DNA from 3 places in the Anoxybacillus eryuanensis genome. Region 1 is predicted to be linked to each of the others. Evidence: riboswitches for the same ligand, from Rfam matches in the RefSeq annotation. Region 1 holds a riboswitch; each other region holds the start of a gene.

Region 1 (3,275 bases):
ATATTGTGAGCGCGATGCAACAGGCGGTGGCAAAGCCGATGTATCATAAATATTCACCATTTCGCGGCTATTCGTTTGTAAAAGAGGCGGTCGCTACGTTTTACGAGCGCGAATACGGGGTGACGATTGACCCAGAAAAAGAAGTCGCCATTTTATTTGGCGGAAAAGCTGGGCTTGTCGAAATGCCGCTTTGTTTATTAAACCCGGGAGACGTGGTGCTCGTTCCCGATCCCGGTTATCCGGACTATTGGTCGGGAGTCGTGCTTGCGCGGGCGCGCATGGAAATGATGCCGCTACGGGCGGAAAACAGTTTTTTGCCAAACTACGATGAGCTACCGAAAGACGTCGTTCGCGAGGCAAAATTAATGTTTTTAAACTATCCGAACAATCCGACAGGCGCGACAGCAACGGAATCGTTTTTTCAAGAAACGGTTTCATTTGCGGAAAAACATCATATCGCTGTCGTGCACGATTTCGCATACGGAGCGATTGGCTTTGATGGGAAAAAGCCGGTCAGCTTTTTACAAGTCGAAGGGGCAAAAGACGTCGGCATTGAAATTTATACGTTTTCGAAAACGTACAATATGGCAGGGTGGCGCATCGGCTTTGCGGTCGGCAACGAAAGCATGATTGAAGCGATCAACGTGCTCCAAGACCATTTGTACGTCAGCATGTTCGGTGCTATTCAAGAAGCGGCAGCAGTTGCGCTACTCGAGTCGCAACAATGCGTCGCTGAGCTTGTCGCCACGTATGAAGCAAGACGAAATACGTTTGTTCACGCTTTACGTGACATCGGTTGGAACGTCCAAGCGCCATCAGGTTCGTTTTTCGCTTGGCTTCCGGTGCCAAACGGCTATACGTCTGAGACGTTTGCCGATCTGTTGCTTAAACAAGCGCACGTGGCGGTCGCTCCGGGGATCGGGTTTGGTGAACATGGGGAAGGGTATGTGCGCACAGGGCTATTGACAAGCGAAGAAAGATTAAAAGAAGCGGCTTGGCGCATCGGGCAACTGCAACTTTTTTAAAAAATGATTGACAAATGCAACATGTGCTGTCATAATCCGAAGTAAATTTATGAAAAACGAACTGTTCAAAAAATTAAATACATTACAAATTCTTATCAAGAGTAGGCGGAGGGACGAGCCCGATGAAGCCCGGCAACCGACTTAAACAGCTGTTTAAGCACGGTGCTAATTCTCGCAGCAATACGCTGAGAGATAAGAAGAGACGAACAATTAGCCTCTTCTTATGAAGAGGTTTTTTATTTGTAAAGGGGTGGACATATGATTACCGCAACATATTTGATTCATGACGACAAAGATTTAGCGAAAAAAGCAGAAGGTATCGCGCTTGGACTGACCATCGGGTCGTGGACTGATTTACCGCAACTGGAACAAGAACAGTTAAAAAAACATAAAGGCATCGTTCAGTCGATTGAAGAGCTAGAGGAAGACGAGCGTGTCAATACGTTTTTTGGAAAAAGACTAAAACGCGCGCTTGTGCGCATTTCGTATCCGAGCGTCAATTTTAGTGCCGATTTGCCTGCCATTTTGACAACGACATTTGGCAAATTGTCGCTTGACGGAACGATTAAACTGATTGACTTAACGTTTTCCGACGAACTGAAGCGCGCATTCCCTGGTCCGCGCTTTGGCATTGACGGCATTCGCGAAAAACTTGGCGTCTTTCACCGTCCGCTTGTCATGAGCATTTTTAAAGCGGTCATCGGGCGCGATTTACGATACGTCACTGAACAATTGAAGCTACAAGCGCTCGGCGGCGTTGATCTTGTGAAAGACGATGAAATTTTATTTGACAACGACCTCACACCGTTTGACAAGCGCATCGTGGCAGGAAAACAGGCGCTTCAGGAAGTGTACGAACAAACAGGGCATCGGACGTTATATGCGGTGAACTTAACCGGAAAAACGTTTCAGTTAAAAGAAAAAGCGAAGAAAGCAGCGGAGCTTGGCGCGGACGTATTATTGTTTAACGTGTTTACATATGGGCTTGATGTGTTGCAAGCGCTTCGTGAAGATGATGACATTCGTTTGCCGATTATGGCGCATCCGTCATTTAGCGGAGCGATCGCCTCATCGCGCGTATATGGCGTAAGCTACGCTTTGCTTCTTGGAAAACTGTTGCGCATGGCAGGGGCGGACTTTTCGCTCTTTCCATCACCGTACGGAAGCGTCGCGCTTGAAAAAGAACAGACGCTTGCGATCGCTAATGAATTAACGAAAGAAGAACCATTTTTGCGCGCGTTTCCTGTCCCATCTGCCGGCATTCATCCGGGGCTTGTGCCGCTTCTTGTGCGCGACTTTGGCATCGACTCCATCATTAACGCAGGCGGTGGCGTGCACGGGCATCCGAGCGGAGCGGTTGGCGGTGGGCAAGCGTTTCGTGCCGCAGTAGAAGCGGTGCTCGCTGGGCGTTCGCTTCATGACGCAGCAAAAGAAAACGAAGCGTTGCAACAAGCGCTTGACTTATGGGGGAGCGCATCATGAGGCCGATCATTTTTTGCGACTTTGACGGAACGATTACGTTAAACGATAACATTATTGCGCTTATGAAACAGTTTGCTCCGCCGGAGTGGGAAGCGATCAAAGACGATATACTTGCGCAAAGATGTTCCGTACAACAAGGGGTCGGTCGGATGTTTTCGTTGTTGCCGACGACGCTGAAAGAAGACATCGTGCAATTTTTACTTGACACCGCGCGCATTCGCGACGGATTTTCCGACTTTGTTGCATTTACGAACGAACGACAAATCCCGCTTTATATTGTGAGCGGCGGCATTGACTTTTTCGTGTATCCACTTCTTCACGGACTCGTTGAAAAAGAGCGCATTTTTTGTAACAGCGCCGATTTTAGCGGGGAAACGATCCGCATTACGTGGCCGTATGCGTGCGATGAACATTGTCAAAACGGATGTGGCTGCTGCAAGCCGTCGCTTCTTCGAAAACTTGCGCCAAAAGGGGCAAAAACGATCGTCATTGGCGACTCCATTACCGACTTGGCAGCGGCCAAACTAGCCGATCACGTCATGGCGCGCGACTTTTTACTTGAAAAATGCCGTGAGCTCCACTTGCCGCATACGCCGTTTACGACGTTTTATGATGTCATTGACGTGTTAAAAGAAAGCGAGGTGGTCGCGTGAGACAACAAAAATGGGCAGAGCTTGCCGAGGTGAAACGAGAGCTGGCGGCGCGCGACTGGTTTATGGCGACGAGTGGCAACTTGTCGATAAAAGTGAGCGATGAGCCGCTTACGTT
Region 2 (3,275 bases), on a different contig from region 1:
TGGCTGAACGATGTTATCCATCGCTTCAAGCGGGTATGCTGCACGTGTATTTTCAGTTAACGTCGCATCATCATAGTTTGGTATGCGCGTATCTGGGTCAATCATGACGTTTTCTAATACCGAGCCGAAGCGAATCGCGTCAAAAATTTGTGGCTCTTTTTCACGTGATAAGTTAATGCACTTGGCATAACATCCGCCTTCAATATTAAAGACACCGTTGTTTGACCAACCGTGCTCGTCATCGCCAATTAAGCGACGGTTTGGATCAGCAGAAAGCGTCGTTTTCCCTGTCCCTGATAAACCAAAAAAGAGCGCGACATCGCCTTCTTGACCTACGTTTGCTGAGCAGTGCATCGGGAAGATTCCTTGCTCTGGCAATAAGAAGTTCATGACGGAGAAAATTGATTTTTTCATTTCACCTGCATATTCTGTTCCACCAATTAGCACAGTGCGACGTTCAAACGAGATGATAATAAACGTTTCTGAACGCGTGCCGTCAACGGCTGGATCGGCTTTAAATGTTGGAGCAGAAATGACTGTAAATTGTGGCTCATGCGCTTGTAATTCTTCCGTTGTTGGACGAATGAACAACTGATGGGCGAATAAGTTATGCCAAGCAAATTCGTTGACAACTTGAATCGGCAAACGATAAGCTGGATCAGCGCCTGCGAAGCCATTAAATACAAACAATTCTTCTTTTGTCATTAAGTAGTCGATTACTTTGTTGTAAAGTTTATCAAATACTTCTTCAGAAATTGGCTGATTGACAGTTCCCCAATCAATTTTATGTTTCACGGATGGCTCTTCGACAATATATTTATCTTTCGGGGAGCGACCTGTATATTTTCCTGTTGTTGCACAAATCGCTCCTGATAAAGTAAGAATGCCTTCTTTCCGAGTTAATACCTTCTCTACTAGTCGTGGTACAGATAAGTTATGAAAAACCCCATCCCTTTGTAAGAGTGTCGATAATTTGTTTGTCAGTTCAATGGAATTCATTGGACAAAACCTACCTTTGTTTGATTTATCTTTATGTAAAAAGTATAACACATTTTAATAAATAGTCCATACTAATTCGTGTATTTTTCTTGAATTTATTTTCAAAATCATTACAGTAGAAAAAACGTTGACTCGCTGATGATATATGTGATATGATGCTGAGATGAACGGATACTCTTATCCCGAGTTGGTGGAGGGAGACAGGCCCGATGAAACCCAGCAACCGTCACGTATGTGAAAAGGTGCTAACCTGTGGCAAGGGAACGCCCTTGAACGATAAGAGTGAAAGGCGCAGACAAATGCAAAAACCTTTCCTCTGAAGGAAAGGTTTTTTTCACGATAGACCATAATAAGAGGGATGAGTACCGTATCATTTGTCATTATTATTGAGGAGGAATGTTTGAATGCCTAAACGTCGTCTGTTTACGTCTGAATCTGTAACGGAAGGGCATCCGGATAAAATTTGTGACCAAATTTCCGATGCGATTTTAGATGCGATTTTAGCGAATGATCCAAATGCGCGTGTTGCGTGTGAAACGAGCGTAACAACAGGGCTTGTTTTAGTGAGCGGGGAAATTACAACATCTACATATGTAGATATTCCGAAAATTGTCCGTGAAACGATTCGTGAAATTGGCTATACGCGCGCAAAATACGGCTTTGATGCAGATACGTGCGCTGTATTAACATCAATTGATGAGCAATCTCCAGATATTGCGATGGGTGTTGACAAAGCGTTAGAAGCTCGTGAAGGGCAAATGACAGATGAAGAAATCGAGGCGATCGGTGCAGGTGACCAAGGATTAATGTTTGGCTTCGCGTGCAACGAAACGAAAGAGCTTATGCCGCTTCCAATTTCGCTCGCACATAAACTTGCGCGCCGTCTAGCTGAAGTGCGGAAAGAAGATATCTTACCTTATTTACGTCCAGACGGAAAAACGCAAGTGACAGTGGAGTATGATGAAAACGGCAAACCTGTACGTATCGATACGATCGTTGTTTCTACACAACATCATCCAGAAATTACACAAGATCAAATTGTACGCAACATTAAAGAGCATGTCATTCAACCTGTTGTTCCAGCGGAGTTGATCGATGAAAACACAAAATATTTCATTAACCCAACAGGTCGTTTCGTGATCGGCGGCCCACAAGGTGATGCAGGGTTAACAGGACGCAAAATTATCGTTGACACGTACGGTGGTTATGCTCGTCACGGTGGTGGAGCATTCTCAGGAAAAGACCCAACGAAAGTAGACCGTTCGGCAGCATATGCCGCTCGTTACGTAGCGAAAAACATCGTTGCAGCAGGTCTTGCAGATAAATGTGAAGTGCAGTTAGCGTATGCGATCGGTGTGGCGCAACCAGTATCAATTTCCATTGATACGTTCGGCACAGGTAAAGTATCTGAAGATGTATTAATTGAAGTGGTGCGCAACAATTTTGACCTTCGCCCAGCAGGCATCATCAAAATGCTTGATCTTCGCCGTCCAATTTACAAACAAACAGCTGCTTACGGTCACTTTGGTCGCACAGATATTGATCTTCCTTGGGAGCGTACTGATAAAGCAGAAGCATTAAAACAACAAGCGTTACAGTTAGCGAAGTAAGAAAAGGGAGAGAGTTACGTCATGTAGCTCTCTCTATTTGTTAGTGAAACGGGGTGAAAACATGTGTGGCTTTGTTGGGGTTATATATGATCAACCAAATCAAATATGCGGTGAATGGAAACAGACGTTTCGTCAGATGAATGATGCGATTATTCATCGTGGACCAGATGACGAAGGATATTTTTTCGATGAGCATGTGCATTTTGCTTTTCGTCGTCTGAGCATTATTGATTTAGAGGCAGGTCATCAGCCGCTTTCCTATGAAAATGATCGATATTGGATTATTTTTAATGGAGAAATCTACAACTATATTGAATTGCGCGAGCAACTTGAGCAAAAAGGATATAAATTTACGACACATTCAGATACAGAAGTTATTTTAGCGTTATATGCTGAAACAAAAGAGGCTTGTGTTCAGCAATTGCGCGGTATGTTTGCTTTCGTCATTTGGGATAAAGAAGAAAAAATAGTATTTGCTGCACGCGATCCGTTTGGTATTAAGCCATTTTTTTATACGATTGAAGATGATCGTCTTCTCGTTGCTTCGGAAAAGAAAAGCCTCTTATTAGCAATTGATGGAGATATCAACAGAGAAGCACTCCATCATTATTTAACGTTTCAATATGTGCCAGAGCCACTTACAATGACAGCAAATATTTTTAGACT
Region 3 (3,275 bases), 160 kb from region 1:
TTCATATACGTCTTCGATTTGTTTTTCGCTATACAGCGGTTGTGTTAAAAAGTAGTGCGCACCGCATTCGATTTTTTTCTCTAGCCGTTTCACTGCTTTATCTAAATGGCGCACATTCGGGTTAAAGGCCGCAGCGATGGAAAAGTTCGTTTTTTGTCCGAGCGGTTTACCTGAATACGAAAGCCCTTCGTTAAATTGCCGAATTAATGAAATGAGGTCAAATGATGATAAATCGTATACGGACGTTGCGCCTGGAAAATCGCCGACTTTGGACGGATCACCGGTTAAAGCGAGCACGTCGGTCATGCCGAGCGTATGAAGCCCCATTAAATGCGACTGCAAGCCGATTAAGTTGCGGTCACGGCATGTAATATGAATAAGTGGGCGCATATTTAGCTGTTGTTTGACGATCGTTCCGACGGCGACGTTGCTAATGCGCGGTGTCGCAAGCGAGTTGTCGGCAAGCGTTAGCGCATCAATATGTGCTTCTTTTAACGCTTTTGCGCCTTCTAAAAAATTCGTTAAGCCGAGTTTTTTTGGCGGATCGAGCTCAACGATAATCGAACGTCGTGTGCGTGCGATGTCGGCGAGGGAAGGCTCTTTCGTTTGTTCTGCTTCTTGAACGACGATTGTATGTCGTTGTTTTACTTCTTTTTTATATACAGGTGTGCGATCGGGAAGGGCGCGAGCAATCGCGGCAATATGTTTTGGCGTCGTGCCACAACAGCCACCAATGAGTCGTACTCCTTGATCACGAAACGCGCGGGCTGTTTCTTCAAAATATTGTTCGCTCGTTTCGTAAATGAATCGTCCGTCGCGGTATTGTGGCAAGCTCGCGTTCGGGTACACCGATAAAAAGGCGCGCGTTGGAATCGGCACTTCTTCGAGCGAACGCAACATATGATATGGACCGAGATGACAGTTTAAGCCGACGACATCGGCGCCAAGTAGTTCTAACTGACGAAGCGCTTCAGCAAGCGGTATGCCGTGCTGCAAGACGCCAATGTCATGAAGCGTGACGTGGGCGATGATCGGCAACGTCGTTTCTTTCCGAGCGATGGAAAGAACGGTTTGCAATTCTTCGAAATCGTAATACGTTTCAAGTAAAAGTCCGTCAACTTCTTCGTCTAACAACACATACAGCTGTTCACGGAACGTCCGTTTCACTTCTTCAAGCGAAATCGTGCTTTTGTTTGTGCTGCGCAATCCTCCGATCGTACCGAGCACGTAGGCGCGTCCTTTTGAGGCTTGTTTGGCAAGTTGGACAGCCGCTTTATTGATTTCTTTGACATCGTCTTGCAAGCCGTAGCGAGCAAGTTTTACATAGTTGGCGCCATATGTGTTCGTTTGGATCACTTCAGCGCCTGCTTCGATATACGCTTCGTGAATATGAACGATTTCTTCCGGTTTTGTTACGTTTAATTCTTCAAAACAACGATCGATGCCGTGCGCATATAATAATGTCCCCATCGCTCCATCGGCGATGACGATGCGTTGTTTTAAATCGTCTAACAGTCCCACGTCCATTCCTCCGTTTCTTTTTCAAACTAAAAAAGTCTTCTCCATAAGAAGAAGACGTTGTGCGCTCCTTCTTATCTTCCAAGCGAATCGCTTGTCTGGACTTAGCACCTTGACGATCGTCAGGTTGCTGAAGGTTCATCGGGCCAGTCCCTCCCCTTCTCTCGATAAGATGTTATATGAAGTTACTCATAAATGTAACTGATTTTTTAGAAATATTCAACTATTTTTAATCGGAAAAGCGCAAAGCGCCCCAATTTCGCCTAAAGGCAGCCCGCATCCTGCGGGCAACGGCGAAATGTCGCCATCCTTGGCTCCACGAAGAGCGCACAAGCCCCACCGAGGAGGCTCATCCAAATCAAAGCTTTGGCTTGCGTGGGATATTTCAAGGACGCAAACTCAATGTGTTGCCGCCGAAAGAAGGGGTGGAGCGATTCGAGCCGATGGCGCTTGGAGCTAGACAGTTTTATATATCTGAAATTTCTAACTTATTTATCTTTTTAAAAAAGAAGGCTGTGCGCCTTCTTAACGATAGTTGACGAATTGGACGTCGATTGGCAAGTCTGCTTCGCGAATGGCGGCAATCACTTTTTGTAGATCGTCTTTACTTTTGCCGCTGACGCGAATTTGGTCTTCTTGAATTTGACTTTTTACTTTTAAACCTGTATTTTTAATGATTGTGTTAATTTTTTTCGCATTGTCTTTGTCGATGCCTTGAACGAGTTTGGCACGTTGGCGCACCGTTCCGCCAGAGGCGGGTTCAATTTTTCCGTATTGAATGTTTTTCGTTGGCACACCGCGCTTAATGAGCTTGCCGATGAGCACGTCTTTGAGTTGCTCGAGCTTAAATTCATCGTCAGAAATTAAAATGAGTTCATCTTTTTCAAGTGAAATGTCGCTTTTGCTTCCTTTAAAATCATAGCGGTTTTGAATTTCTTTTAACGCGATGTTGACGGCGTTTGTTACTTCTGACAAATCGACTTTCGACACAATATCAAATGAACTTTCTTTTGACATATACATCACCTCAATATAAATTCGTTGTGTTTCCATTATAGTCGATTGTTGACATATGAACAACTTTACAAAATCTTTATATATAAAAAGTAAACAAACTGTCGAATGTTGTCGATATAATAAATGAAGTGAGATTTGATCGAAAGATAAGGAGATGAGGGAATTTTATGAAAAAAATGATTTCACTCATGATGGCATTTGTTTTGTTGCTTGCCGCTGGGTGTTCACAAACGAGCTCCTTTCAGCCGAAAGAGCGAATAAAAGTGGGAATTATGTTATCAGACGTTGGACTTGGCGATCAATCGTTTAGCGACTCGGCATTTCAAGGGTTAATGAAAGCGAGAGATGAGCTCGGCATCTTTTTTGACTACCGTGAGTTAAAAGAAACAGGAACGTATGAAAAAGGGTTAACAGAACTCGTTGAAGCAGGAAACGATCTCGTCATCGGACTCGGTTTTATGGTGCAACAAGATTTAGAAAAAGTCGCCAAAAAATATCCGAAACAGCAATTTATATTAATTGACGCGGTATCTGACCTCCCAAACATTACGTCCATTACGTTTAAAGAAGATGAAGGGAGCTTTTTAGCAGGTGTTGTCGCAGCCATGCTGACGAAAACAAACAACGTCGGCTTCGTTGGTGGAGCGGATGTGCCATTGATTCGGAAGTTTGCGAACGGCTTTATTCAAGGGGTAAAAGCGGTGAAGCCAGAAGCAAACGTGCAAGAAGTGTATGCCGGC

What was found. A riboswitch is a leader RNA that binds a small molecule or an ion and turns the genes downstream of it on or off. The one in region 1 is predicted to bind S-adenosylmethionine.
Region 2: another riboswitch for S-adenosylmethionine. It lies ahead of metK (methionine adenosyltransferase); the one in region 1 lies ahead of mtnW (2,3-diketo-5-methylthiopentyl-1-phosphate enolase).
Region 3: another riboswitch for S-adenosylmethionine. It lies ahead of HNQ84_RS02075 (bifunctional homocysteine S-methyltransferase/methylenetetrahydrofolate reductase); the one in region 1 lies ahead of mtnW (2,3-diketo-5-methylthiopentyl-1-phosphate enolase).

What each region holds. Positions count from the first base shown of each region.
Region 1 covers NZ_JBPODS010000001.1:231,808-235,082, reverse strand. The annotation lists gene HNQ84_RS01260 (pyridoxal phosphate-dependent aminotransferase) at 1-1,025, shown strand, start outside; SAM riboswitch class I at 1,115-1,224, shown strand; gene mtnW (2,3-diketo-5-methylthiopentyl-1-phosphate enolase) at 1,284-2,507, shown strand; gene HNQ84_RS01250 (2-hydroxy-3-keto-5-methylthiopentenyl-1-phosphate phosphatase) at 2,504-3,160, shown strand; gene HNQ84_RS01245 (methylthioribulose 1-phosphate dehydratase) at 3,157-3,275, shown strand, end outside.
Region 2 covers NZ_JBPODS010000014.1:27,231-30,505, reverse strand. The annotation lists gene pckA (phosphoenolpyruvate carboxykinase (ATP)) at 1-999, opposite strand, end outside; SAM riboswitch class I at 1,174-1,282, shown strand; gene metK (methionine adenosyltransferase) at 1,404-2,609, shown strand; gene asnB (asparagine synthase (glutamine-hydrolyzing)) at 2,671-3,275, shown strand, end outside.
Region 3 covers NZ_JBPODS010000001.1:386,816-390,090, reverse strand. The annotation lists gene HNQ84_RS02075 (bifunctional homocysteine S-methyltransferase/methylenetetrahydrofolate reductase) at 1-1,521, opposite strand, end outside; SAM riboswitch class I at 1,590-1,692, opposite strand; gene HNQ84_RS02070 (hypothetical protein) at 1,890-2,057, shown strand; gene HNQ84_RS02065 (YajQ family cyclic di-GMP-binding protein) at 2,044-2,535, opposite strand; gene HNQ84_RS02060 (BMP family lipoprotein) at 2,703-3,275, shown strand, end outside.